Regions from separate parts of the Thauera mechernichensis genome, predicted to be linked through region 1. Evidence: riboswitches for the same ligand, from Rfam matches in the RefSeq annotation. Region 1 holds a riboswitch; each other region holds the start of a gene.
The links. Region 1 has a riboswitch for cobalamin ahead of bluB (5,6-dimethylbenzimidazole synthase). Riboswitches for the same ligand answer to the same signal wherever they lie in the genome.
Positions count from the first base shown of each region.

Region 2: linked by a shared signal. The riboswitch ahead of P7F68_RS02710 (GNAT family N-acetyltransferase) and the one ahead of bluB (5,6-dimethylbenzimidazole synthase) in region 1 are both predicted to bind cobalamin.
Region 3: linked by a shared signal. The riboswitch ahead of cobO (cob(I)yrinic acid a,c-diamide adenosyltransferase) and the one ahead of bluB (5,6-dimethylbenzimidazole synthase) in region 1 are both predicted to bind cobalamin.

Region 1 is NZ_JARQZE010000001.1:210,674-218,507, reverse strand. It holds gene rnr (ribonuclease R) at 1-1,211, shown strand, start outside; gene rlmB (23S rRNA (guanosine(2251)-2'-O)-methyltransferase RlmB) at 1,204-1,956, shown strand; gene nirD (nitrite reductase small subunit NirD) at 1,964-2,302, opposite strand; gene nirB (nitrite reductase large subunit NirB) at 2,323-4,854, opposite strand; cobalamin riboswitch at 5,291-5,483, shown strand; gene bluB (5,6-dimethylbenzimidazole synthase) at 5,533-6,300, shown strand; gene pqqA (pyrroloquinoline quinone precursor peptide PqqA) at 6,418-6,555, shown strand; gene pqqD (pyrroloquinoline quinone biosynthesis peptide chaperone PqqD) at 6,619-6,918, shown strand; gene pqqE (pyrroloquinoline quinone biosynthesis protein PqqE) at 6,887-7,834, shown strand, end outside.
Region 2 is NZ_JARQZE010000001.1:567,697-575,530, forward strand. It holds gene P7F68_RS02685 (toll/interleukin-1 receptor domain-containing protein) at 1-696, opposite strand, end outside; gene P7F68_RS02690 (hypothetical protein) at 713-1,390, opposite strand; gene P7F68_RS02695 (class I SAM-dependent methyltransferase) at 1,833-2,666, shown strand; gene P7F68_RS02700 (MFS transporter) at 2,697-3,914, shown strand; gene prpF (2-methylaconitate cis-trans isomerase PrpF) at 3,956-5,152, shown strand; cobalamin riboswitch at 5,236-5,437, shown strand; gene P7F68_RS02710 (GNAT family N-acetyltransferase) at 5,595-6,158, shown strand; gene P7F68_RS02715 (ribonucleoside-diphosphate reductase subunit alpha) at 6,271-7,834, shown strand, end outside.
Region 3 is NZ_JARQZE010000005.1:126,297-134,130, reverse strand. It holds gene cobN (cobaltochelatase subunit CobN) at 1-3,221, opposite strand, end outside; gene cobW (cobalamin biosynthesis protein CobW) at 3,223-4,299, opposite strand; gene cobO (cob(I)yrinic acid a,c-diamide adenosyltransferase) at 4,364-4,975, opposite strand; cobalamin riboswitch at 5,133-5,353, opposite strand; gene P7F68_RS09315 (methyl-accepting chemotaxis protein) at 5,422-7,209, opposite strand; gene lysS (lysine--tRNA ligase) at 7,483-7,834, shown strand, end outside.

The DNA of each region.
Region 1 (7,834 bases):
GCTCGCTCAAGCAGGCGATGTACAGCCCCGACAACGTCGGCCACTTCGGTCTCGCCTATGAGTCCTACACCCACTTCACCTCGCCGATCCGGCGTTATCCCGACCTGCTGATCCACCGCGGCATCAAGGCCGCGCTGGCGGGCGAGCAATACCGCCCCGGAGACTGGGAACAGATCGGCCTGCACTGCTCGATGACCGAGCGTCGCGCCGACGATGCCACCCGCGATGTCGTCGCCTTCCTCAAGTGCTACTTCATGCAGGATCGCGTCGGCGAAGAGTTCACCGGCAGCGTGTCGGCAGTCGTGCCCTTTGGCCTCTTCGTCGCCCTCGACGACATCTTCATCGAGGGCCTGCTGCACATCTCCGACCTGGGCAGCGACTACTTCCACTACGACGAGATGCGCCACGCCCTGATGGGTGAGCGCTCCGGCAAGCAGTTCCGCCTCTCGGACCGGGTCAAGGTGCAGCTCGTGCGGGTCGACATGGCGACCAACAAGATCGACTTCCGCCTCATCGAAGGCCCGCTGCCGGTCGAGGTGAAGACGCCTGTCACGCCCGCCGATGTCGTGCCCGTCGCGGTCGGCGGTGAGGCAGGAAAGAGGGTGCGCAAGCCGCGCGCGAAGAAGGGCGAGGCGGCGTCTGCGCCTGCCATCGAGATGTCGGTCGTGGCTGCGGAGACCGTCGAACCCAAGGTCCGCAGCAAGCGTGCCAAGAAACCCGCCACCGAACCAGTTGTCGAGGCTGCGCCCGTGCAGGTCGGTGAAGCGCAACCTGCGGTGACCGATCCGGCTGCGCCAAAGTCGCGTACCACGCGCGCAAAGAAGGTGGCTCCCCGCCCGGAGCCCGAGCAGGTGCCCGAGGCCGCAGCCGTGCCTCCGGCCGGCGAACCCAAGCCCCGCAGCGCGCGTGCGAAGAAGACGGCCGTCACTCCGATTGTCGAAGCGCCTGTCACCGTGGCGGCGGTCGTCGCGCCCGCGCCCCGCAAGTCACGGGCAAGTAAGGCCGCCGCCGAGCCGGCCGCCGCCCCCGTGGCCGCGCCTGCAAGTCCGGAGCCCGTCGCACCGAAGCCGCGCAAGACGCGCGCGAAGAAGGCGGTCGCCGAACCCGCTGCCGCGCCTGCAGCCGAAGCGTTAGAATCCGCGCCCCCGACTGCGGCCCCGGCGCGACGTGCCGCCCGCAAGACCACCACCAAGGGCACCGACCGTGGCTAAAGCACCTGAGAACACCCCCACCAAGCTGATCTACGGCTTCCACGCCGTCTCCGCCAAGCTGCGCCACGCGCCCGATGCGGTGCTCGAGGTCTATCTGTCGGCCGACCGCAAGGATGCGCGTGTGCGTAAGTTCCTTGCCCAGGCCGAGGCCGCCGGCGTGCGCATCAGCCAGGCCGAGGGCGACAAGCTCGACGGCCTGGTCGGCACCCGCCGCCACCAGGGCGTGGTGGCCAAGGTGGACGCCACCCGGCGCGACATCAAGCTCGCCGACGTGCTCGACAGCCTGGAGGAGAACGCGCTCATCCTGGTGCTCGACGGTGTGCAGGACCCGCATAACCTCGGCGCCTGCCTGCGCGTGGCCGATGCTGCCGGGGCGCATGCGGTGGTGGCGCCCAAGGATCGCGCGGTGGGGCTGAACGCCACCGCGGTCAAGGTCGCCAGCGGTGCGGCCGACACCGTTCCCTACATCACCGTCACCAACCTCGCGCGTGCCCTGCGCGAGATGCAGGAGGCCGGCGTGTGGGTGGTCGGTGCCGCCGGCGAGGCCGACAAGACGCTCTACGACATCGACCAGAAGGTGCCGGTCGCCTGGGTGCTCGGCGCCGAAGGCGACGGCCTGCGCCGGCTCACCCGCGACACCTGCGACGAGCTCGCGCGCATCCCGATGCATGGCAGCGTCGAGAGCCTGAACGTCTCGGTGGCGAGCGGCATCTGTCTGTTCGAGGCCCGCCGCCAGCGCGGCTGAGGCCGCGTCAGGCGAGCGCGACCCACACCTCGTCGCCGCGCACCCTGACGTGGTGCGCGCGCACCGAGTGCTCGGGGGCCTCCAGGCATTCGCCGGTGCGCAGGTCGAAGTGGTTCTTGTACAGCGGCGAGGCGACGACGATGTGCTCGCCGAGGTTGCCGACCAGGCCGCGCGACAGCACGCTCGCGCCCGAGCGTGGGTCGATGTTGTCGATGGCATGGACGCCGCTGTCGCCGATGCGGAAAACGGCGACGTGGCGCTCATCGACGAGCGCGCACACGCCGGTGCCGGGCAGGATGTCGCCGAGCTTGCACACGGCGGTCCAGTTCAGTTCTTCGCTGCTCATGGGGGCTGTCCTCGCGGGGCTCATGCTTCCACCTCGGCGTTCTCGATTGCGGGGCGTTCCTCGGCGCGCGCCGGGCGGATCTGTCCGCGCTCCTCGACGAAGACGATGCGCTGATCGGCACGCGGATCGTTGACGAAGGTGCGGAAGCGCTTGCGAACAGCCGGGTCGGTGATCGCCGTCTTCCATTCGCACTGGTAGGTGTCGACCACGTGCTGCATCTGGCGCTCGAGCTCGTCGCCGATGCCCAGCGAGTCGTCGATCAGTACGGCCTTCAGGTAGTCGAGGCCACCCTCCAGGTTGTCGCGCCAGGTACTGGTGCGCTGCAGGCGGTCGGCCGTGCGCACGTAGAACATCAGGAAGCGGTCGATCAGGCGCACCAGGGCGGCCTTGTCGAGGTCGGAGGCGATCAGCTCGGCATGGCGCGGCTTCATGCCGCCGTTGCCGCACACGTAGAGGTTCCAGCCGCGCTCGGTGGCGATGATGCCGACGTCCTTGCCCTGGGCCTCGGCGCATTCGCGCGTGCAGCCCGAGACGCCGAACTTGATCTTGTGCGGTGCGCGCAGTCCCTTGTAGCGGTTCTCCAGTTCGATCGCCAGCCCCACGGAGTCATCCACGCCGTAGCGGCACCAGGTGCTGCCGACGCAGCTTTTCACCGTGCGCAGCGACTTGCCGTAGGCATGGCCGGACTCGAAGCCGGCGGCGATCAGTTCTTCCCAGATCGCCGGCAGCTGCTCGACGCGGGCGCCGAACAGATCCACCCGCTGGCCGCCGGTGATCTTGGTGTACAGGCCGTACTTCTTCGCCACCTGGCCGACTGCGATCAGCCCCTCCGGCGTGACCTCGCCACCGGGCATGCGCGGCACCACCGAATAGGTACCGTCCTTCTGGATGTTGCCGAGGAAGTAGTCGTTGCTGTCCTGCAGGCTGGCAAGCTCGCCCTTGAGCACGAAGTCGTTCCAGCACGAGGCGAAGATCGACGCCGCCGTCGGTTTGCAGATGTCGCAGCCCAGGCCCTGGCCGTGGCGCGCGAGCAGGTCCTCGAAACTCCTGATTTCGCCGACGCGGATCAGGTGGTAGAGCTCCTGGCGCGAGTAGGGGAAGTGCTCGCACAGGTGGTTGTTCACCGACAGGCCGAGGCGGGCCATCTCGGCCTTCATGACCTGGGTGACCAGTGGCACGCAGCCACCACAGGTGGCGCCGGCCTTGGTGCAGGCCTTGATCTCGCCGATGGTGGTTGCGCCTTCGCCGACCGCCGCGCAGATCTGGCCCTTGCTCACGTTGTTGCAGGAGCAGATCTGCGCGCTGTCGGGCAGGGCGTCGGCGCCGAGACCGGGTTTGGCCTTGCCGTCGCTGGCGGGCAGGATCAGAAACTCGGGGTCGGCCGGCAGCGCGATGCTGTTCAGTGCCATCTGCAGCAAGGTGCCGTACTCGTCGGCGTTGCCGACCAGCACTGCGCCGAGCAGGTGCTTGCCGTCGGCGCTGACGACGATCTTCTTGTAGACCTGCTTGCATTCGTCGGCGTAACGGAAGCTGCGGCAGCCCGGCGTCCTGCCGTGGGCGTCGCCGATGCTGGCCACATCCACGCCCATCAGCTTGAGCTTGGTGCTCATGTCCGCACCGCCGAAGGCGGCCTGGGCGTCACCTGCCAGCTGGCGGGCGGCGATGCGCGCCATCTCGTAGCCCGGGGCCACCAGGCCGAAGGTCTGGTCGCGCCAGGCCGCGCACTCGCCGATGGCGAGGATCGCCGCATCGCTGGTGCGGCAGTGGTCGTCGATCGCGATGCCGCCACGGGCGCCGACGGCCAGTGCGTTCTGGCGCGCGAGCTCGTCGCGCGGACGGATGCCGGCGGAGAACACGATCATGTCGGTCTCCAGGTGGGTACCGTCGGCAAACACCATGCGGTGGCGGGCGCTGCGGCCGTCGGTGATCTCGACCGTGTTGCGCTCGGTGTGCACCTGCACGCCCAGGGCCTCGATCTTGTTGCGCAGGATGCGGCCGCCTTCGTCGTCCACCTGCACCGCCATCAGGCGGGGCGCGAATTCGACGACGTGGGTCTCGAGGCCGAGGTCGCGCAGCGCCTTGGCGCACTCCAGGCCGAGCAGGCCGCCGCCCACCACGACGCCCTTGCGCGAGATCGCGCCAGCCGCCTTCATCGCCTCGAGGTCCTCGATGGTGCGATAGACGAAGCACTGGTCGCGCTCGCTGCCCTTGACCGGTGGCACGAAGGGATAGGACCCCGTGGCCAGCACCAGCTTGTCGTAGGGCAGGGTGACGCCGTCCTGCGTCGTCACCGTGCGTGCGCGGCGGTCGATCGCCGCCGCGCGGCTGCCCAGCCGAAGCGTGAAGCCTGCCTCGGCGAAGAAGCCGGGGGCGACCAGCGAGAGGTCTTCCGCCGTCTTGCCGGCGAAGAATTCGGAGAGGTGCACACGGTCGTAGGCGACCCGCGGCTCCTCGCACAGTACGGTGACTTCCGCACCGGGGATCTGCAGTTGCCGGAGTTCCTCGAGGAACTTGTGGCCGACCATGCCATGGCCAACGAGAACGATCTTCATGCTGGTATCACTCATTCGGCCCCGCGTTGGGCCTGGCGATACCTGGGCACGGGGTGAGTCCGGCTCAAGCATGACGGCCTCCGCGGGACGCGGTTCGACATCGGATGGAAATGGCCGACGACATACGTATTCGTATCCGCCGGCCCCCACCTGCGTTGGCGGAGGCAAGCCCTGTTCGCATCCTTGCGTGCTGGGCTGGTTTGCATTAAGCACGGACCGTGCCATGCACTTCAACGCCTTGAAAGCCCCGGATTGACTGGATCTGCCGCGATGGCAGATGCGCCGGGCGCACTGTGTTGGTGCGCCTGTCACCAAGCTGGTGCACCGTGCCGGGCGGCGAAGGGGGGAGTGAAGGGTGGAGTGAAGGGGCAGGCTCAATACCGCGGCACGAGCCAGCGCACAGGTGTCGCGAGATGGCGGGCATGTGGCTAGAATCTGGCCCTCTCGACTTCGAGGTGCCCGCGCTTTGCGCGGGAGAATCGGGAAGGCGGTGCCAATCCGCCGCGCGCCCAGCGCCGTGAAGGGGATTGTCCGGGCAAGGTTCGCCCAGCCACTGGTCGTCAGGATCGGGAAGGCGTCCGGACGAGATGATCCGCAGCCGGAAGACCGGCCTCGAAGTGTTTCCTGCAGCCGTCTGGTCGGCGGCTGCCCACTGCTCGTCGACAAGGGGACTACTTCATGAGCAGCCAGACCCAGGTGCATTGCGCACCGCCGCAGGACACCCGTTTCCAGGCCAACCCTCGGTTCAGCAGCGCCGAGCGCGACGCGGTGTATCGCGCCATCCACACCCGCCGTGACGTACGCGGCGAGTTCCTCCCTGACCCGATCCCGGACGATGTGCTGGCGCGCGTGCTCACGGCCGCCCATCACGCGCCCTCGGTGGGCTTCATGCAGCCGTGGGATTTCATCGTCGTGCGCGCGCGCGCGGTGCGCGCGAAGATCCATGCCGATTTCCTCGCCGCCCATGCCGAGGCCGAGCAGATGTTCGAGGAGGGCAAGCGCGCCACCTACCGCAATCTCAAGCTCGAGGGCATCCTCGAGTCGCCGGTCAATATCTGCATCACCTGCGATCGCAGCCGTCACGGCCCGGTGGTGATCGGCCGCACCCACATCGGCGCCATGGACGTCTACAGCGCCGTGTGTGCAGTGCAGAACCTGTGGCTCGCGGCACGGGCCGAGAACCTCGGCGTAGGCTGGGTGAGCATCCTGCACCCGCCGGCGCTGCGTGAGGCACTCGGCATTCCGCCCGAGATCGTGCCCATCGCCTACCTGTGCATCGGCTACGTCCGCGACTTCCATGCCCGCCCCGAACTGGAGGCGGCCGGCTGGCTCAGGCGCGTGCCCTTGCCCGAACTGCTGCATTTCGATGGCTGGCAGGGCAGGGCAGATGCCGCGGGTGAGCGCTTGGTCGAGGCGATTGACCAGGTCGTGCCGATTCTGCGTTGATCTGCATCAAAACCGGCGCCAGTGGCGGAAGAATCATGATATTCGCCAGTTCGCGCTGGTGATCGCGTCGATGGCGGGGTCGCGATCCTGCGGATCCCGCCGGCTGCTGTCACCGGGATGATGGCCCCTGAGCCGGCAAACAAGCCGGTTCAGCCACCATCATTCAAGAGGAGACACATCATGCAGTGGACCGACCCCGCTTATTGCGACATCCGTCTCGGCTTCGAAGTCACCGCCTACGTCTACGTACGCTGAAAGTCCGGCCGCCCGGCCTGCCTGCGGGCGGCCGGCCGGCGCCTGCCCGGAGCGGATGCCCGCATGAACGACTCAGCCGTCAGCCCGCCTGCCGCGGGCGAGCGCTACGCGCTCAACCCGATGTATCTCTTCCGCTGGGAGCCCACTCAGGACGCCCATGTCCTGCTCTACCCGGAAGGCATCGTCAAGCTCAACCAGACCGCCGGCGACATCATCGAGCGCTGCGACGGCAAACACACCGTCGCCGAAGTCGTCGCCGAGCTGCAGCAGCGCTACCCGGGCGACGAGGAACGCGTGGCCGAGGGCGTCTACAAATTCCTGGAGGTGTTCCGTGCCAAAGGATGGATCCGTCGTCAGGCTTGATGGGCAGGGCAAGCCCCTGTGGCTGGTGCTCGAGCTCACCTACCGCTGTCCGCTGAAGTGTCCGTGGTGCAGCAATCCGGTCGATTACGCCCGCGACGAGACCGCAGAGCTGTCCACCGCCGAGTGGAAGCGCGTGCTGCGCGAAGGCCGCGAACTGGGCGCGCTGCAGCTCGGTTTTACCGGTGGCGAGCCCCTGCTGCGCGACGACCTCGAGGAACTGGTCGCCGATGCGCGCGCACTGGGCTACTACACCAACCTGATCACCTCGGGTGTCGGCCTGAGCGAGGCGCGCCTCAGCGCGCTCAAGGCCGCCGGCCTCAACCAGATCCAGCTTTCGCTGCAGTCGAGCGAGCGCGAACTCACCGACACCCTGGTTGGTGCGCGGGCGCACGACCTCAAGGTGAAGGTCGCGCACATGATCAAGGCGCATGGCTTCCCGATGGTGCTCAATGTGCCGGTGTTCCGCCAGAACATCGGCCAGGTTGAGGACATCCTGCGCCTGGCCGAGGAAATCGGCGTCGATTACCTCGAGTTTGCCAACATCCAGTACTACAACTGGGCGATGGTCAATCGCGACGAACTGCTGCCGACGCGCGAGCAACTGCAGGCCGCCGAACGTGCGGTCCAGGCCGCGCGCGAACGTCTTGGCGACCGCATGACGATCTACTTCGTCATCCCCGACTATTACGAGGGCCGCCCCAAGGCGTGCATGAACGGCTGGGGCTCGATCCACCTCACCATTGCGCCCGACGGTGTTGCCATGCCCTGCCAGGAGGCGCGCGTCATCGAGGGGCTGGAATTTCCCAGCATCCGCGACAAGAGCCTGGCGTGGCTGTGGAACGAGTCGCCGACCTTCCGGAAATTTCGCGGCGACGAGTGGATGAGCACGACCTGCCGCAGCTGCGACGAGAAGGAG
Region 2 (7,834 bases), 360 kb from region 1:
AAGTGCCATCTCCACCTCCAGCCTGACCATGTCCTCGGTGTCGTCGATGCGCGGCCGGCCATCGGCGCCGGCCAGCGTCAGCCAGGCCGGGCCGATGACGACGAGCACGACCTCGGACTGGTCCAGCGCAGTACCGATCACCTCGCGGTAGTCGGCACCCGCTGACTGACGCTCGACGTCCAGGAAGATGCGCTCGGGCACGAAGGCCTGGCACAAATGGTCGTGTATGCGCCCGACGCTCTCGCGGCTGTCGTCCCGGCGATAGGACAGGAAGATGCCAAGCGAGACCCGCGGCTCGTCGGCAATCTCGCCGCTTGGCCAGAATGCCAGGCGGTGACTGACGAAGGCGGCGTAGGCCGCCAGCACCGCCAGACAGGCGACGAAGTAGCCGCCGGCCTCGGGGCGTGCGAGCGCAAGCAGACCGAACAGCACCGCCGCCGCCAGAGCCATGCCGGCCGCGACGAAGCCGACCCGACGGGCACCGGGTCGGCGCAGGATCACCAGCCGGCCAAAGGCGAAGGCCGCCACGGCCACCGCCCCACCGGCGGCGCCAAGCACCCACTGCCCCGCCGCACCGGCGTAGGGCAGCAGGCTCAGGCCGCCAGCCGTAGCCAGCAGACTGACCAGCGCCGTCAGCATCGACACGATGCCCAACCGCCGCAGCAGGAACCGACCGTCGCCACGCGTCACCGTCATGCCTGCGCCCCCTTTGCTACTGCGCCAGCGCCTGCCACAACCCCCCCTTCTCCAGATGCACGCGCCCGGGTACATCGCTCGGCGCCCGCACTTGCCCAGCCTCGCGCTCGTCGCGGCGCGCGAACTCATAGATCAGCGCGCTGGCGTAATGCTCGGCCGAGTAGGCTTGGGCGGCGATCGATGGCGGCAGGCGCAAGCCGCCGCCGCCCACCCACTCACGCGCCACGGCTTCGGACGGCGGCTGCGGCGTGGCGGCGAAGTCCTGGTCGGTGACGACGAAGACGATGACGCGGTAGCGCCCGGGCGGCGCGTTGAACAGCGCCGTTATGCGCTCCAGAAAGCTGCGTCCGGCGCCTGCCGAATCCGCACTCCAGCGCGCTGGCGGTGCGAAGGGGCTGGCATCCGGGTGGATCTTCTCGGCGCGCGAGGCAAGCGCGAATCCACCTGGTACGCGGTAATAGCTGCGTTCGACGTAGCCCGCAAGATCGAAGGCGTCCTCCAGATGCTGCGCCGCGCGACCCAGTGTGGCGGGCTCCTGTGGCGCAAGCCAGGCACGTTCGAGCAGGGCGAAAGCCGAGTAGCGCGGCGGCGGCCAGGGGAAGGCAGGCAAGACCGTCGGCTCAGGCCGGCTGGCGGTGGGCGGCGAGCCGTTGGCCGCGGCCGGTGGCCGGACAACGGCCGGGCGGTCGATCACGCTGGGCGGTTCGGGCTCAGCTACGGGCGGAGGCGGGGGCGGTGGCGCCGGCTCATCGATGGCCGGCGCCTCATCCCGCGGCTCGCTCCCTGCAGGTGCTTCATCAGGCGGCGCGCTGGTTTGCGGCAATTCGCCGGCAGAACAGGCGGCGAGCAGCAAGGCTGCGCACAGCATACAGATCACCTGCGTCCAGGCCCGCCAAAGGAGTGCCACTGCCGGGCGAGCCTGTCGGCCGTCCGGACGCTTGCCGGGCACTATGGACAACGGCTCCTTCGCTTGCCATGTCGACATGGATCAATCCTCTCGTGGCTCCTGTTTCAATCTAGGCCAGGATGCCGCCCCGCGCGAGGCCATCGCCCCCGAAGCCGGCAGTTGCTGCAGCCGGGCACGGTTCGCCGTACACTTGCGAACCCAAGCCCATGCCGAGCCGCGCGCCTGCCCCATGACATCAGAACACCCCGAAATCCGCCCCGGGCAGTCGATCGAGCTGCTCAAGCAGCTCCACATCCTGACCCGCGACGGCAAGCTCAACCAGGACAGCCGGCGCAAGCTCAAGCAGGTCTACCACCTCTACCAGTTCATCGAGCCACTGCTGGCCGAGGCACTCGCTGCGCGCGCTGACATCCAGCTCGTCGACCACGGTGCAGGCAAGTCCTACCTCGGCTTCATCCTGTACGACCTGTTCTTCCGCCACCAGGCGCCTGCAGGCCGCATCCATGGCATCGAAACGCGCGAGGAACTGGTGATGAGCTCGCGCCGGCTCGCCGACAAGCTCGGCTTCTCCGCCGGCATGCGCTTCCAGCACCTGAGCGTGGCCGACTCGATCAGCTCCGAGCGACTGCCCGCGCACATCGATGTGGTGACCGCTCTGCACGCCTGCAACACCGCGACCGACGACGCCATCCACTTCGCACTCGCCCGCCAGGCCCGCTTCATCGTGCTGGTGCCCTGCTGCCAGGCCGAAGTCGCCGCCGCCCTGCGCCGCAACAAGCAACAGGCATTGGCGCAACCGATCGCCGAGCTGTGGCGCCACCCGATCCACACCCGCGAATTCGGCAGCCATGTCACCAACGTGCTGCGCTGCCTGCAGCTGGAGTCGCATGGCTACCAGGTGAGCGTGACCGAACTCGTCGGCTGGGAACACTCGATGAAGAACGAGCTGATCATCGCCAGCCAGAAGGGCGCACCGCGCCGCCAGGCCGCCGAGCGGCTGCGGGTGCTGCTCGAAACGCTTGGCCTGCAAGAGCTCGCGCCACGATTCTTCACTGGCGCCTAAACCCCGCCCCTCCTCTCCGCCCGACCCGCCATGTTCCGCTCCCTGCGCTCGCCCGACGTCCTGATCACCACGCTGGCCGCGGCCGGTATCCTCATGATCACCATGGGCACGCGCCAGTCGCTCGGCCTGTTCGTGAGCCCGATCAACAGCGCCACCGGCCTGGGGATCGCAGCCATCAGCCTGGCGATGGCCATCGGCCAGCTCACCTGGGGCGCCATCCAGCCCCTGGCGGGGGCAGTGGCCGACCGCCATGGGCCGCGCCCGGTGCTGCTCGCCGCAATCGTGCTGCTTGCCTTGGGCACGGCGGCGATTCCCATGGTGGACTCGGCCTTCGGCCTCACCATCGCGATGGGTCTGGTGATGCAACTCGGCGCGGGTGCGGCGAGCTTTTCGGTGCTGATCGGCGCCGCAGCCCAGCGCCTGCCGGCCGAGGCGCGCGGCTCGGCCTCCGGGGTCATCAACGCAGGCGGCTCCTTCGGCCAGTTCGTGTTCGCACCGCTGCTGCAAAAGCTGATCCAGACCTTCGGCTGGATCAACGCACTGTGGGCAATGGCGCTCATGAGCCTGGCCGCGCTGCCGCTGGTCGGCAAGCTCACCCGCGCGGCGCCGCGCGCGGAACAGCACGCCGACGACCAGGGTATCGGGCGTGCGATCGGAGACGCGATGCGCGACCGCAGCTACCTGCTGCTGCACCTGGGCTTCTTCACCTGCGGCTTCCACATCGCCTTCCTCGTTACCCACCTGCCGGGCGAGGTGGACCTGTGCGGCCTGCCGCCTGCGGTAGCGAGCTGGTCTCTGGCCATCATCGGCCTGGCCAACATCTTCGGCAGCCTCTACGCCGGCGCCTGCGTATCGCGCTACCGCAGCAAGTACGTGCTGGCGGCCATGTACGGCTCGCGCGTGCTGCTGATCGCGTGGTACCTGGCGATGCCGTCCGCGCCCTGGGTGTTCTACGTATTCGCCGCCGGCCTCGGCTTCACCTGGCTGGCCACTGTGCCACCCACGGCCACGCTGGTGGGCAAGCTGTTCGGCGTGCGCTACCTCGGCACCCTGTTCGGCCTCACCCTGCTGTCGCACCAGGTGGGTGCCTTCTTCGGCGCCTGGCTGGGCGGGCTGGCCCTGGTGGAGTTCGGCGACTACCGCTGGATGTGGTACGCCGACATGGCGCTCGCCGCGCTCGCCGCGGTCATCAACCTGCCGATCCGCGAAGCCCGTATCGCGCAGCCGGCGGCGGGTGCTGCGGGCTGACGCGGCGGCCCGGCTACGACGGCCGAACAGGAGCGTTCGATATGCCCCAAGCAGCGCAGATCAGGATCCCCGCCACCTACATGCGCGGCGGCACCAGCAAGGGCGTGTTCTTCCGCCTGCAGGACCTGCCCGAGCGCTGTAAGGAGCCAGGCGAGGCGCGCGACCGCCTGTTCCTGCGCATCATCGGCAGCCCCGACCCCTATGCCGCTCACATCGACGGCATGGGGGGCGCCACCTCCAGCACCAGCAAGTGCGTGATCCTGGCGAAGAGCAGCCGCCCCGACCACGACGTGGATTACCTCTACGGCCAGGTCGCGATCGACAAGGCGCTCGTGGACTGGTCGGGCAACTGCGGCAACCTGTCCACCGCCGCCGGCGCCTTCGCCCTCCACGCCGGCCTGGTCGACCCGGCACGCGTGCCGCGGAACGGCGTGTGCGCGGTACGCATCTGGCAGGCCAACATTGGCAAGACCATCATCGCCCATGTCCCGGTCACCGACGGTCAGGTGCAGGAGACCGGTGACTTCGAACTGGACGGCGTGACCTTCCCGGCAGCCGAGATCGTGCTGGAGTTCCTTGACCCGTCCGAGGACGGCGCTGGCGAGAACGGGGGCGGGTCGATGTTCCCCACCGGCAATCTGGTCGACGAGCTCGAGGTGCCCGACGTCGGCAGCCTGAAGGCGACGCTGATCAGCGCCGGCATCCCCACGGTGTTCGTCAACGCCGAGGATATCGGCTACCGGGGCACCGAGCTGCGCGAAGACATCAACGGCAATCCGGAAGCGCTCGCACGCCTCGAGAAGATCCGGGTGGCCGGCGCGCTGCGCATGGGCCTGATCAAGACCCCTGAAGAGGCCGCCACCCGCCAGCACACGCCAAAGATCGCGTTTGTTGCCCCACCCAGGGACTACCTCGCCGCCAGCGGCAAGGCGATACGGGCCGGGGACGTCGACCTGCTCGTACGCGCGCTGTCGATGGGCAAGCTGCACCACGCCATGATGGGTACCGCCGCAGTGGCCATCGGCACCGCTGCGGCCGTTCCCGGTACGCTGGTCAATCTCGCCGCCGGTGGCGGTGAGCGCGATTCGGTCCGCTTCGGCCACCCCTCAGGCACCCTGCGCGTAGGCGCCCAGGCGCGGCTGGTCGATGGCGAGTGGCAGGTCTCCAGGGCCGTCATGAGCCGCACGGCCCGCGTGCTGATGGAAGGCGCGGTGCGCGTGCCCGGCGACGCTTTCTGACGCGACAAACAACATTTAGTAGAGCAGAACGTAACGAGCACTATATACAGGCCGGCAACTTGACACCCCCCGGGCATCCAATTAGAGTCCTCGACGCTTATGGTTCCCCCGCAAGGGGGATTAAAAGGGAATCCGGTGCCGCGCCCCGCGCGCTCAACCCGGAGCTGCCCCCGCAACTGTAATCGGCGAGTCCTGCGCCCTCTCTGCCACTGGAATCTTTCCGGGAAGGCTGGCGCAAGGCGATGACCCGTGAGCCAGGAGACCTGCCATGCACATCACCTTCAACAGTTTGGGGCGGGGTGTCCCTGACAAGAGGCATGGCTCACACCATTTCACTTGCTCGTTTTCCTGACGGCTCGAGTGCAGCGCACGGCGCGTCCGTGCGCATGGCGCCGCACGCCTGTCCGTCGGAGATCCGCCCTGCCCGCACCGGATCTCCGCCATGCCTGCTCCTGCCCGCTCCGCCCAGCAGCTGAAGCCACTCGCCGCCGACCTGCCGGCCACGGCCTTGCGCCCGATGCACCGCTTCGCCGTGCCCGACGCACCACGCATCCTCGCGCACTTGCTCGGCCTCGACGCGGAAGACCGCATGCTGCGCTTCAGCCACGGCATCCGCGACGAGGGTATCGCGGCCTATGTCAGCACACTCGACTTCGCCGGCGACCATATCCATGGCCTGTGCACCGCACAAGGTGCCGTCATCGCCCTCGCACATGCCGGCGTGCGTGACGGAGCCCTCGACTTCGGTCTCAGCGTCAGCCCTGACTACCGCATGCGAGGCCTCGGGCGCGCGCTGTTCGGCCATGTGATTGCGCTGGCCCGCACCCTGCCGGCATCTCGGATCATCTGTCACAGCATCAGCCCGGCCGTTCTGCATATGGCTGCGGCCACCGGCTTCCGCAGGCCCGGCGGCATCCTCGATGCGCCCCTGACGCTGGACCTGCCTGCCAACGGCCGGCCTCTGGCCGCAGTTGCGGCCCAGCCGCAACGCCGCACCGCAGCGTGAGGCGGCAAGTACCGGCCACTCACCCGCAAGCCTCGCCTTTCAGCCACCGGCTGCCATTCGCACTTACTCACAAGAGGACCCCACTGTGGACCGACTTCCCTCCGTGGCACTGATGGACTCAGTGCAGCTCAACGCCTTCCAGGTCATCCGCCGCAACGGCACCGTCGTCGCCTTCGACCCCAACAAGATCACCGTCGCCATGACCAAGGCTTTCCTCGCCGTCGAGGGCCGCCAGGGCGCCGCCTCCTCGCGCGTACGCGACATCGTTGCGCGCCTCACCGACACGGTCGTGGGCGCGCTGACACGCCGCCTGCCCGACGGCGGCATGCTGCACATCGAAGACATCCAGGACCAGGTCGAACTGGCCCTGATGCGCTCGGGCGAGCACGACGTCGCCCGCGCCTATGTGCTCTACCGCGAGCGTCGTGCCGCCGAGCGCGCCGCCGAGCAAGGCGCGCACGCGCAAACCCACGGTGCACTCGCCGTGCTGCACGTCGTCGACGGCGAAGCGCGCCGCCCACTCGACCGCGGCGCCCTGCTCGCCGCTTGCCGCGAAGCCTGCGCGGGGCTGGACGGCGTGTCCGCCGACACCGTGCTCGAGCACGCCTTGCACAACCTCTACGACGGCGTACCGATCGCAGCCGTGCGCCAGGCGCTGGTGCTGGCGGCACGCACACTGACCGAACGCGAGCCGGATTACGGCCGCGTCGCCGCCCGCCTTCTGCTGGCGACCATCCGCGTGGAGGTGCTCGGGCATGAGGCCTCCCAGGCCGACATGGCCGATCCCGAACTCGGCTATGCCGCCTGCCTGCCGACCCTCATTCGCCGCGGCATCGATGCCGAACTGCTCGACCCGCGCCTGGCCGACTTCGACCTTGCGCGCCTCGCAGCTGCGCTGCGCCCCGAGCGCGACCTGCAGTTCGACTACCTTGGCCTGCAGACGCTGTACGACCGCTACTTCCTGCACGTCAGCGAGCGCCGTATCGAACTGCCGCAGACCTTCTTCATGCGCGTGGCGATGGGTCTCGCGATCAACGAGATCGACCGCGAGGCGCAGGCCATTGCGTTCTATGAGCTGCTGTCGAGCTTCGATTTCATGAGCAGCACGCCGACGCTGTTCAACAGCGGCACCCGGCATTCGCAACTGTCATCGTGCTACCTGACGACGGTGGCCGACAGCCTGGAAGACATCTACCAGTCGATCAAGGAGAACGCCCTGCTGCAGAAGTTCGCAGGTGGCCTGGGCAACGACTGGACGGCCGTGCGTGCGCTCGGCAGCCGCATCAAGGGCACCAACGGCCAGAGCCAGGGCGTGATTCCCTTTCTGAAGGTGGTCAACGACACCGCAGTGGCGGTCAACCAGGGCGGCAAGCGCAAGGGCGCGGTGTGCGCTTACCTCGAGACCTGGCACCTCGACATCGAGGAGTTTCTCGAACTGCGAAAGAACACCGGCGACGAGCGCCGCCGCACGCACGACATGAACACCGCGAACTGGATTCCCGACCTGTTCATGAAGCGCGTGCTGGAAAACGCAGAATGGACGCTGTTCTCGCCTGTCGACGTGCCCGACCTGCACGAGCGCTACGGCCAGGACTTCGAGGCGGCCTACTGCGCCTACGAGGCCAGTGCCGAGCGCGGCGAGATCCGCCTCTTCAAGCGCCTGCCCGCCATCCAGC
Region 3 (7,834 bases), on a different contig from region 1:
GCAAAGCTGTCGCTTGCGGGGGTGCCATAGTCGTCCTGGCCGTAGGCGTGCCCACCCCAGGTGAGGTAGGCGGCGGCCAGGTCGGCATCGCTATCCCAGTTACGGCCTTCGATCAGGCCCTGAAGTCCCGCGCCATAGGCCCCGGGCTTGGCACCGAAGACACGGTGACCGGCCTGACGGCGAGCCTCGGCGGAGGCAAAACCGCGCCCCTCGAGCGCACTCGCCTCGCCCAGGATGCGGGCGCGGATCGGGTTCACATCGGCGGGTTCGTCGAGCGCGGCGACCGCCTGCACCGCGGCGTCGAACAGGCGGATGACGTTGGCGAAGGCGTCGCGGAAGAAGCCCGACACGCGCAGCGTGACGTCGATGCGCGGGCGGTCGAACAGCGACATCGGCAGGATCTCGAAGTCGCTCACGCGATGACTGCCGTCGGCCCATTTCGGACGCACGCCGATGAGGGCGAAGGCCTGCGCAATGTCGTCACCACCGGTGCGCATGGTTGCCGTGCCCCACACCGACAGCCCGATGGCACGCGGGAAATCGCCATGCTCCTGGACATGGCGCTCGACCAGGCGCTCGGCCGAGCGCAGGCCCAGAGTCCAGCTTGTCTGGGTCGGTACGGCGCGGGTATCGACCGAATAGAAGTTGCGCCCGGTGGGCAACACGTCGGGCCGGCCGCGGGTCGGTGCCCCGCTCGGCCCGGCCGGCACGAAGCGCCCGCACAGGCCGCGCATGAGCTGGTACAGCTCCTGCTCGCCGCAGGCATCGAGACGCGGCTTGAGCTCGGCGTCGATGCGCGCAAGCACGGCACGCGTCGCCGGCCAGGCCATGTCATCTGCAGCGGGCAGGCCGTGATCGAGCACCTGCAAGGCCAGCAATTCGAGACGTTCGCGCGTATCGCCGGTGGTGCGCCATGCGCCTGCATCCACTTGCGCCAGCGCCGCCGGGCGCAGCCCCTCCCAGGCTGCGGCCCAGTCGGCATCGAGCGGATCGAAGCCCGTACCGAGTTCGAGATCGGCTGCGAGCGCGCGCGTCAGCCCCTGGCGCGCGCCCTGCCCGTCGCCAGCAGGATGGCGTGCCAGGGCGAGCAGCGTGTCGCGGCGAAGGCGGCCGGTGGGCGAATGGCCGAACACGTGCAGGCCGTCGCGGATCTGCGCCTCCTTGAGTTCGCACAGGTAGGCGTCGGTACGGTTGAGCAGCAGCTGCTCGTCCTCGGTCGTGGCCGGCGCGGCCAGGCCGAGGTCGCGGTGCAAGTCGTGGCGCAGGATGTGGTCGAGGATCTGGCGGCGCAGCAGGTCGGCGCGGCTGCGGTCGAGCATGACCGCCTCGTAGTACTCGTCGACCATGCGCTCGAGGTCGCGCGTCGGGCCGTAGCTCTCGGCACGCGTCAGCGGCGGCATCAGGTGGTCGATGATGACCGCCTGCGCACGGCGCTTGGCCTGGGTGCCCTCACCCGGATCATTGACGATGAAGGGATACAGGTGCGGCATCGGCCCGAACACCAGATCCGGCCAGCACGTCTCGGACAGCGCAACGCTCTTGCCCGGCAGCCACTCCAGGTTGCCGTGCTTGCCCACGTGCACGATAGCGTCGCAGCGCCAGTGCGCGCGCAGCCACAGGTAGAAGGCAAGGTAATGATGCGGCGGCACGAGGTCGGGATCGTGGTAGCTCGCCATCGGGTCGAGCTGGTAGCCGCGCGCGGGCTGGATGCCAACGAAGACCTGGCCGCAGCGCAGGCCGGCGATCATGAAGCGCCCTTGACGCAGCATCGGGTCGGTTTCGGGCGCCCCCCAGCGCTGGACGATGGCCTCACGGCAGGCCGCCGGCAGGCACTCGAGGAAGCTCAGGTAGTCGGCCAGCGCCAGGCTCTGCTGCGCCGGTCGCAGCGCCCAGTTGTCGGGGTCGTTGGTGATGCCCGCGCGCAGCTGCGCCATCAGCGCCTCGCCGTCGGCAGGACGGTCGGACACCGCGTAGCCCTCGGCCTGCAGGCGATCGAGAATGGCGAGCACCGAGGCCGGGGTATCGAGGCCGACGCCGTTGCCCAGCCGGCCGTCGCGCACCGGGTAGTTGGCGAGGATGAGGGCAAGGCGCTTGTCAGCGTTGGCCAGGGTGCGCAACCGGCACCAGCGCTGCGCCAGTTCGGCCACGAAATCCATGCGCCCGGGCTCGGGGCGGTACTGCACGACGTCGCTCTGCGTCGCCTCGCAGCGGTGGTCGAGCCCCTTGAAGCTCACCGCACGCGTGATGATGCGGCCGTCGACCTCGGGCATGGCGATGTGCATGGCGATGTCGCGCGGCGCCAGCCCGTGGGGGTCGGCGCGCCATAGTGCCTCGTTGCCGCCGGAGAGCACCAATTGCAGTACCGGCACGTCGCCCGCAAGCGCATGGTCGCCGGGCTCATCGAGCGCGGCGCGCGAGAACGCGGTGGTGTTGAGGATGAGCGCTGCGCCCTGCTCGGTCGCCAGCGCACGCAGGCTGTCGATGCACTGCGGATCCTTGAGCGAGGTTACGGCGAGCGGCAGCGGATTCATGCCGCGCGCCTGCAAGGCGGCGCACAAGGCGGCGAAGGCGGCGGTATTGCCGGCCTGCAGATGGGCACGGTAGAACAGCACGGGCACGCAGGGAGCACCGTCCTCCCAGTCGGCCTGCCAGTGCGCGAGCGCCCCGAGATCGTGCGCAGGATGGAAGACCGCCACCGCGGGCAAGGGGCGCGGCGGTTCGGGCACATCATCCAGGCCAAAGAACTGCGCACCGATGAAACGATAGAAATTGCGCGCATTCGCCGGCCCGCCCTCGCGCAGGTAGCGCCATAGCGTGCGTGCAAGCTCGACGTCGACACTGCCCTTCATGAGCAGGTTGGTGTCCTCGGTCGCATCGCCCGAGAACATCACCAACGCGATGCCATGTGCCCGGCACACCTGGCCAACCTGCTCGGTGCCGTAGGGCCAGTAGCTCTCACCGCCGAGATGGTCGATGACGACCACCCGCGCGTGCTGCAGCACCTCGTCGAGGTAGAGGTCCACCGACGCAGGCTGACGCAGATGCAGGAGGTTGGCCAGGCGCACGCTCGGGAACCCCTCCCCGGGGCAGGCCGCGGCGAGCAGGGCCAGGGTTGTGTCGGCAGCGCTGAGGATGACGATGTCAGCCGGGTCCTGCGCGATGCGCGTGACCACCGCGTCGTCCTCCACGAAGCCTCCGGCCTGTGCCGCCAGCAGGTGCATGTCAGGCGGTCTCGACCGCTTCGGCAACGGCGAGCGCAGCCGCCAGCGCGCTGGCGTCGAGGTCCTCGCCGATCAGCACCAGGCGGGTACGCGGCGTCTCGTCCGCCAGCCAGCGCCGGTCGAAGTAGCTGTCGAAGCGCCGGCCGACGCCATGCACGACCAGGCGCATCGGCTTGCCCGGCAGGGCCACGAAGCCCTTGATGCGGTAGATGGTGTGGGCCTGAACCAGATCATGGAGGATGGCAAGCAGGCGCTCGCGATCGACCGCGGGCAGCTCGACCGAGACCGACTGGAAGGCGTCGTGGTCGTGGTCGTGGGCTTCGCCCTCTTCATGGTCGTGGTGGCTCGCACGCAGGTGGATGTTGTCCTCGGCGGCAGCGCCCAGGCCAAGGACGAGGTCGAGGTCGATACGCCCGTGCTCGCTCGCGACCACCTTCACTGCGGGCGGCAGTTCCTCGCGTACCAGGGCCTCGACGGTAGCGCGTGCCGTCTCGTCGGCAAGATCGGTCTTGGACAGGATCACCAGATCGGCTGCCGACAGCTGGTCCTCGAAGAGCTCGTGCAGCGGCGACTCGTGGTCGAGGTTGGGGTCGGCTCGGCGCTGCACGTCCACGGCCTGCGGGTTGGCCGCGAACTGGCCGGCCGCGGCGGCGGGCACGTCCACAACGGTGATCACCGCGTCCACGGTGCAGGCGTTGCGGATCTCGGGCCAGTTGAAGGCCTGCACCAGCGGCTTGGGCAGGGCGAGGCCGGAGGTCTCGATGAGGATGTGGTCGATGTCGTCGCGGCGTGCGATGAGCTCGCGCATCACCGGGTAGAACTCCTCCTGAACGGTGCAGCACAGGCAACCGTTGGCCAGCTCATAGAGCTGGCCAGCACGCTCGCCCCCCTCATCCTCGCAGCCGATGCCGCAGCCGCGCAGGATCTCACCGTCGATGCCGAGCTCACCGAACTCGTTGACGATGACGGCGATTCGCCGCCCGCCCGCATGGGCGAGGATGTGGCGCAGCAGGGTCGTCTTGCCGCTGCCGAGGAAGCCGGTGACGATGGTGGCGGGGATCTTGGGGCGAATGCTCATCGGGATGCTCCGGAGGCGCGAGGGTGTGATCGCAGGATGTGTGCGGCAGGCAAGCGCCAGGCGCTCAGAAGTCGATGCCGGCCTGGGCCTTCACCCCGGCCTTGAAGGCGTGCTTGCGGTCGGCGATCTCGCTGACCGTGTCGGCCAGGTCGACGAGTTCGGGCTTGGCTGCGCGACCGGTAATGATCACGGTCTGCTTCGGCGGGCGGGCGCGCACCGCGGCGAGCACCTGTTCGGTGTCGAGGTAGTTGTACTTGAGCATGTAGGTGAGTTCGTCGAGCACGACGAGGCTCAGCGCCGGGTCGGCGAGCATGGCGACGGCCTGCGCCCAGGCTTCGTCGGCGGCGCGCTTGTCGGCGTCCCAGTTCTGCGTGTTCCAGGTGAAGCCGGTGGCCATCGCGTGGTAGCGCACGGCGCAGGCGCCCGGGTTGCGCTGCAGGAAGGCCACCTCGCCGGTAGCATGGGTGCCCTTGATGAACTGCACCACGCCCGCTTGCTGGCCATGGCCGAGTGCACGATAGAGGGTGCCGAAGGCGGAGGTCGTCTTGCCCTTGCCGTTGCCGGTGATCAGGATGACGATGCCGCGTTCTTCCTGCGCGCGCTCGATGGCCGCATCGACCACCTCCTTCTTGCGCTGCATGCGTTCGTTGTGGCTGTGCTTCCTGTTCTCATCCATCGTTCCGCGCTCCAAGTCTTCCAAGGTGTAAGCGGAGGGCGGAACAATGGCGACAGCATGAACGCGTGCGATACCGCAGAGACTCGGATCGGGCAGGACGCGGGCGGATCAGGGATCCGCTCAAGCAGTCGGCATTTGCCCGCACCCCGGGGCACTTACCTGTCTGATCGAGCGGGTCGGTCTTCTGGCTCACCTTCGTCCGGTTGCCATCGCCTTCCCGGAGCAGTGTGCTCCAGTGGCATTGATTGATGGCACCGTCAGGCTTACAGCAGCGGGGGCTGCGCCGGAATGGCGGGCCTATGGCCTCGCTTCACCGGACTTCCCGTTTCACACCCGGATGAGGACTCATCCAGGCGCTCCCGTTCGATACGGGGCGGACTATACGCCGCCGCAGTCCCACAGGGCAAGCCGTCTTGCTGCCGGCATGCCCCATGCGGGTATTCAGTTCAGTCGGCGATGAGGGATTCGGCAGGCACACCGACCCGCACATTGCCCCAGTGCCGGCCACCCACCATGATCGGCATGGCGATGTCGCACAGCACCTCGCCGGTGTCACGCAGATAGGTCTGCAACAACATCGACTCGGTATTGCGCGCCGCGCGCAGTTCGGGTGGGCGGTCGAACTTGCGGCAGGTACGGTTGCCGACCAGATCGGCCTCGTAATTGCCGGTCAACGGCTTGGAAAACTTGCTGTTGTGGGTCGACAGGTAGCTGTCGGTATTGACCGCCACGGCAAACGCTGCGCCTTGCGCGGCATTGAGGCTGCCGTCGAGGATGGCCTGGCAGCGGCGGGTGAACTCCTCGCCCCAGCTCACCTTGAACTTGGGCGGGTTGGTGCCGGCCATCGGCGTATAGCGACGATCGAAGACATCGACGTGGTTGGCCGCCATCTGCTCGAGCTGTTCCTGGATGCGGTCGCGGAAGATGCGGGTCTGGTCGACCACCTGGTCAAAGGTCCCGCGGCCGATCTTGAAGCGCGACACCAGTTCCTGTACCGCCTCGGTCGCCTTGGTCAGCCCGACCGTTCGCTGCTCGCTGTCCTGCATCTGCTCGCCAACCTTGGCCGACAGCTGGTTGATGGCGGTGACACTCTCGTGCACGCGGGCATTGGTGCTGCTCAACGACTCCATCGCGCTGGCGATCTGGCTCAGCTGCTGTCCTGTGGCTTCGAACTCGCCGACCATGTGCTCGAACTGACGCGCAGAGCGCTCGACCACCGTCCGCGTATCCTGCACGTCGACATTGATGATCTCGTTCTCGCTGCGGGTGTTCGCCACCAGGCCCAGCATGCCATTGATGTTGCCTACGATCTCCTCGGTGGCCTTGTTGACGCGCTCGGCCAGCTTGCGCACCTCGTCCGCGACCACGGCAAAGCCACGCCCCGCCTCGCCGGCACGCGCTGCCTCGATCGCGGCATTGAGCGCCAGCAGATTGGTCTGGTCTGCGATCTCGCGAATCAGCACGGCGATCTGCTTGACACTCTCCGAACGCGTGGACAGGTCGTCCACCGTGGTGTTGAACCTGAGCACCTTGTCGCTGACGGTGTTGATCTTGCCCGCAATCTCCTGCATCTCGACCAGCGAATCACGCGCAATGGCAAGGTTGGCGTTGGTCGAGTCGGTGATCTGGTGCGCACTGTGGGAGACGTCATCAATCGCCGCCGTGGAGGCGGTGCTGGTTTCGAAAACCTGAGTGGTCATGCGCTCCTGCTCGCGCGCGCCTGCGGCCGACTCCTCGATGCGCAGCTTGACCTGCACGGCCTCGCGCGCAATCTTGACGCTCATGTTCCGCACTTCGCCGATGATCTCGCGCATGCGGTCGGCAAAGCGGTTGTAACCGAGGGCCAGGTCGCGGAGTTCGTCATGACTGCTCACCGGCAGGTTGCGCGAGAAGTCACCTTCGCCGCGCGCGATCTCTTCGAACACGCCACAGATGGCGCGCACCGGACGCACGATCAGGTGGCGCATGTAGAGGATGTGTCCGACCGTCATCACCAGCGCAAGGGCGCTCAGGAAGACCGCAATGACGAAGCCCTTGTCCAGCATCGCCGTAATGCCGGCCGCTGCCTCGGGCCCTCGTGCAATGAGACGCTCGATCTCGGCCGACTGCCACCAGAACAGGACGAGATAGCAGATGTTCAGCAGCGGCAGCAACAGGAAGCTGCTGAGCTTCTTGGTCAGAGAGTTCCAGAACGTCTTTTCGACGGATTCGTATAGCTCGCGGAAACTGCTCATTTCCTGGTTCCTGGGACGAATAGGATCGGTGATACCACTATCGGAGTGCAGAGCACGCACTTTAGGGCGGTTCGCGAAATATTTCCGAGAAACAATGCACGCCCCATTGCCGCGCCGCCGTCACCCCGCGGTTGCCCCCTCCCTCTGGCAGAAGGGGATGGCAGCGCTGCCCTGCCGCAATTGCCCTGCCCCCCCTCCGCCTGCGACAATCACGCCTTTGCCGCAGGCACCGCGCCGGCGCCCACGAATTTCCATCCGACCCGAATCCACACCATGTCCGACCAGACGAACACCCCGCCGCAGGACGAAAACCACCTGATCGCCGAGCGTCGCGAGAAACTCGCTGCCTGGCGCCAGAGCGGCCGTGCCTTCCCCAACGACTTCTCACGCGAGAACACCGCCGGCAAGCTCGACGAGCTGTATGGCGAGAAAGACGCCGAGGCGCTGGAAGCCATGCCGGTCGAGGTCAAGGTGGCCGGCCGCATCATGTTGAAGCGCGTGATGGGCAAGGCGAGCTTCGTCACCATCCAGGACCTGTCGGGCCGCATCCAGCTCTACGTGCAGCGCGACGGCGTGGGCGAGGACGTGTATGCACAGTTCAAGACCTGGGACATCGGCGACATCG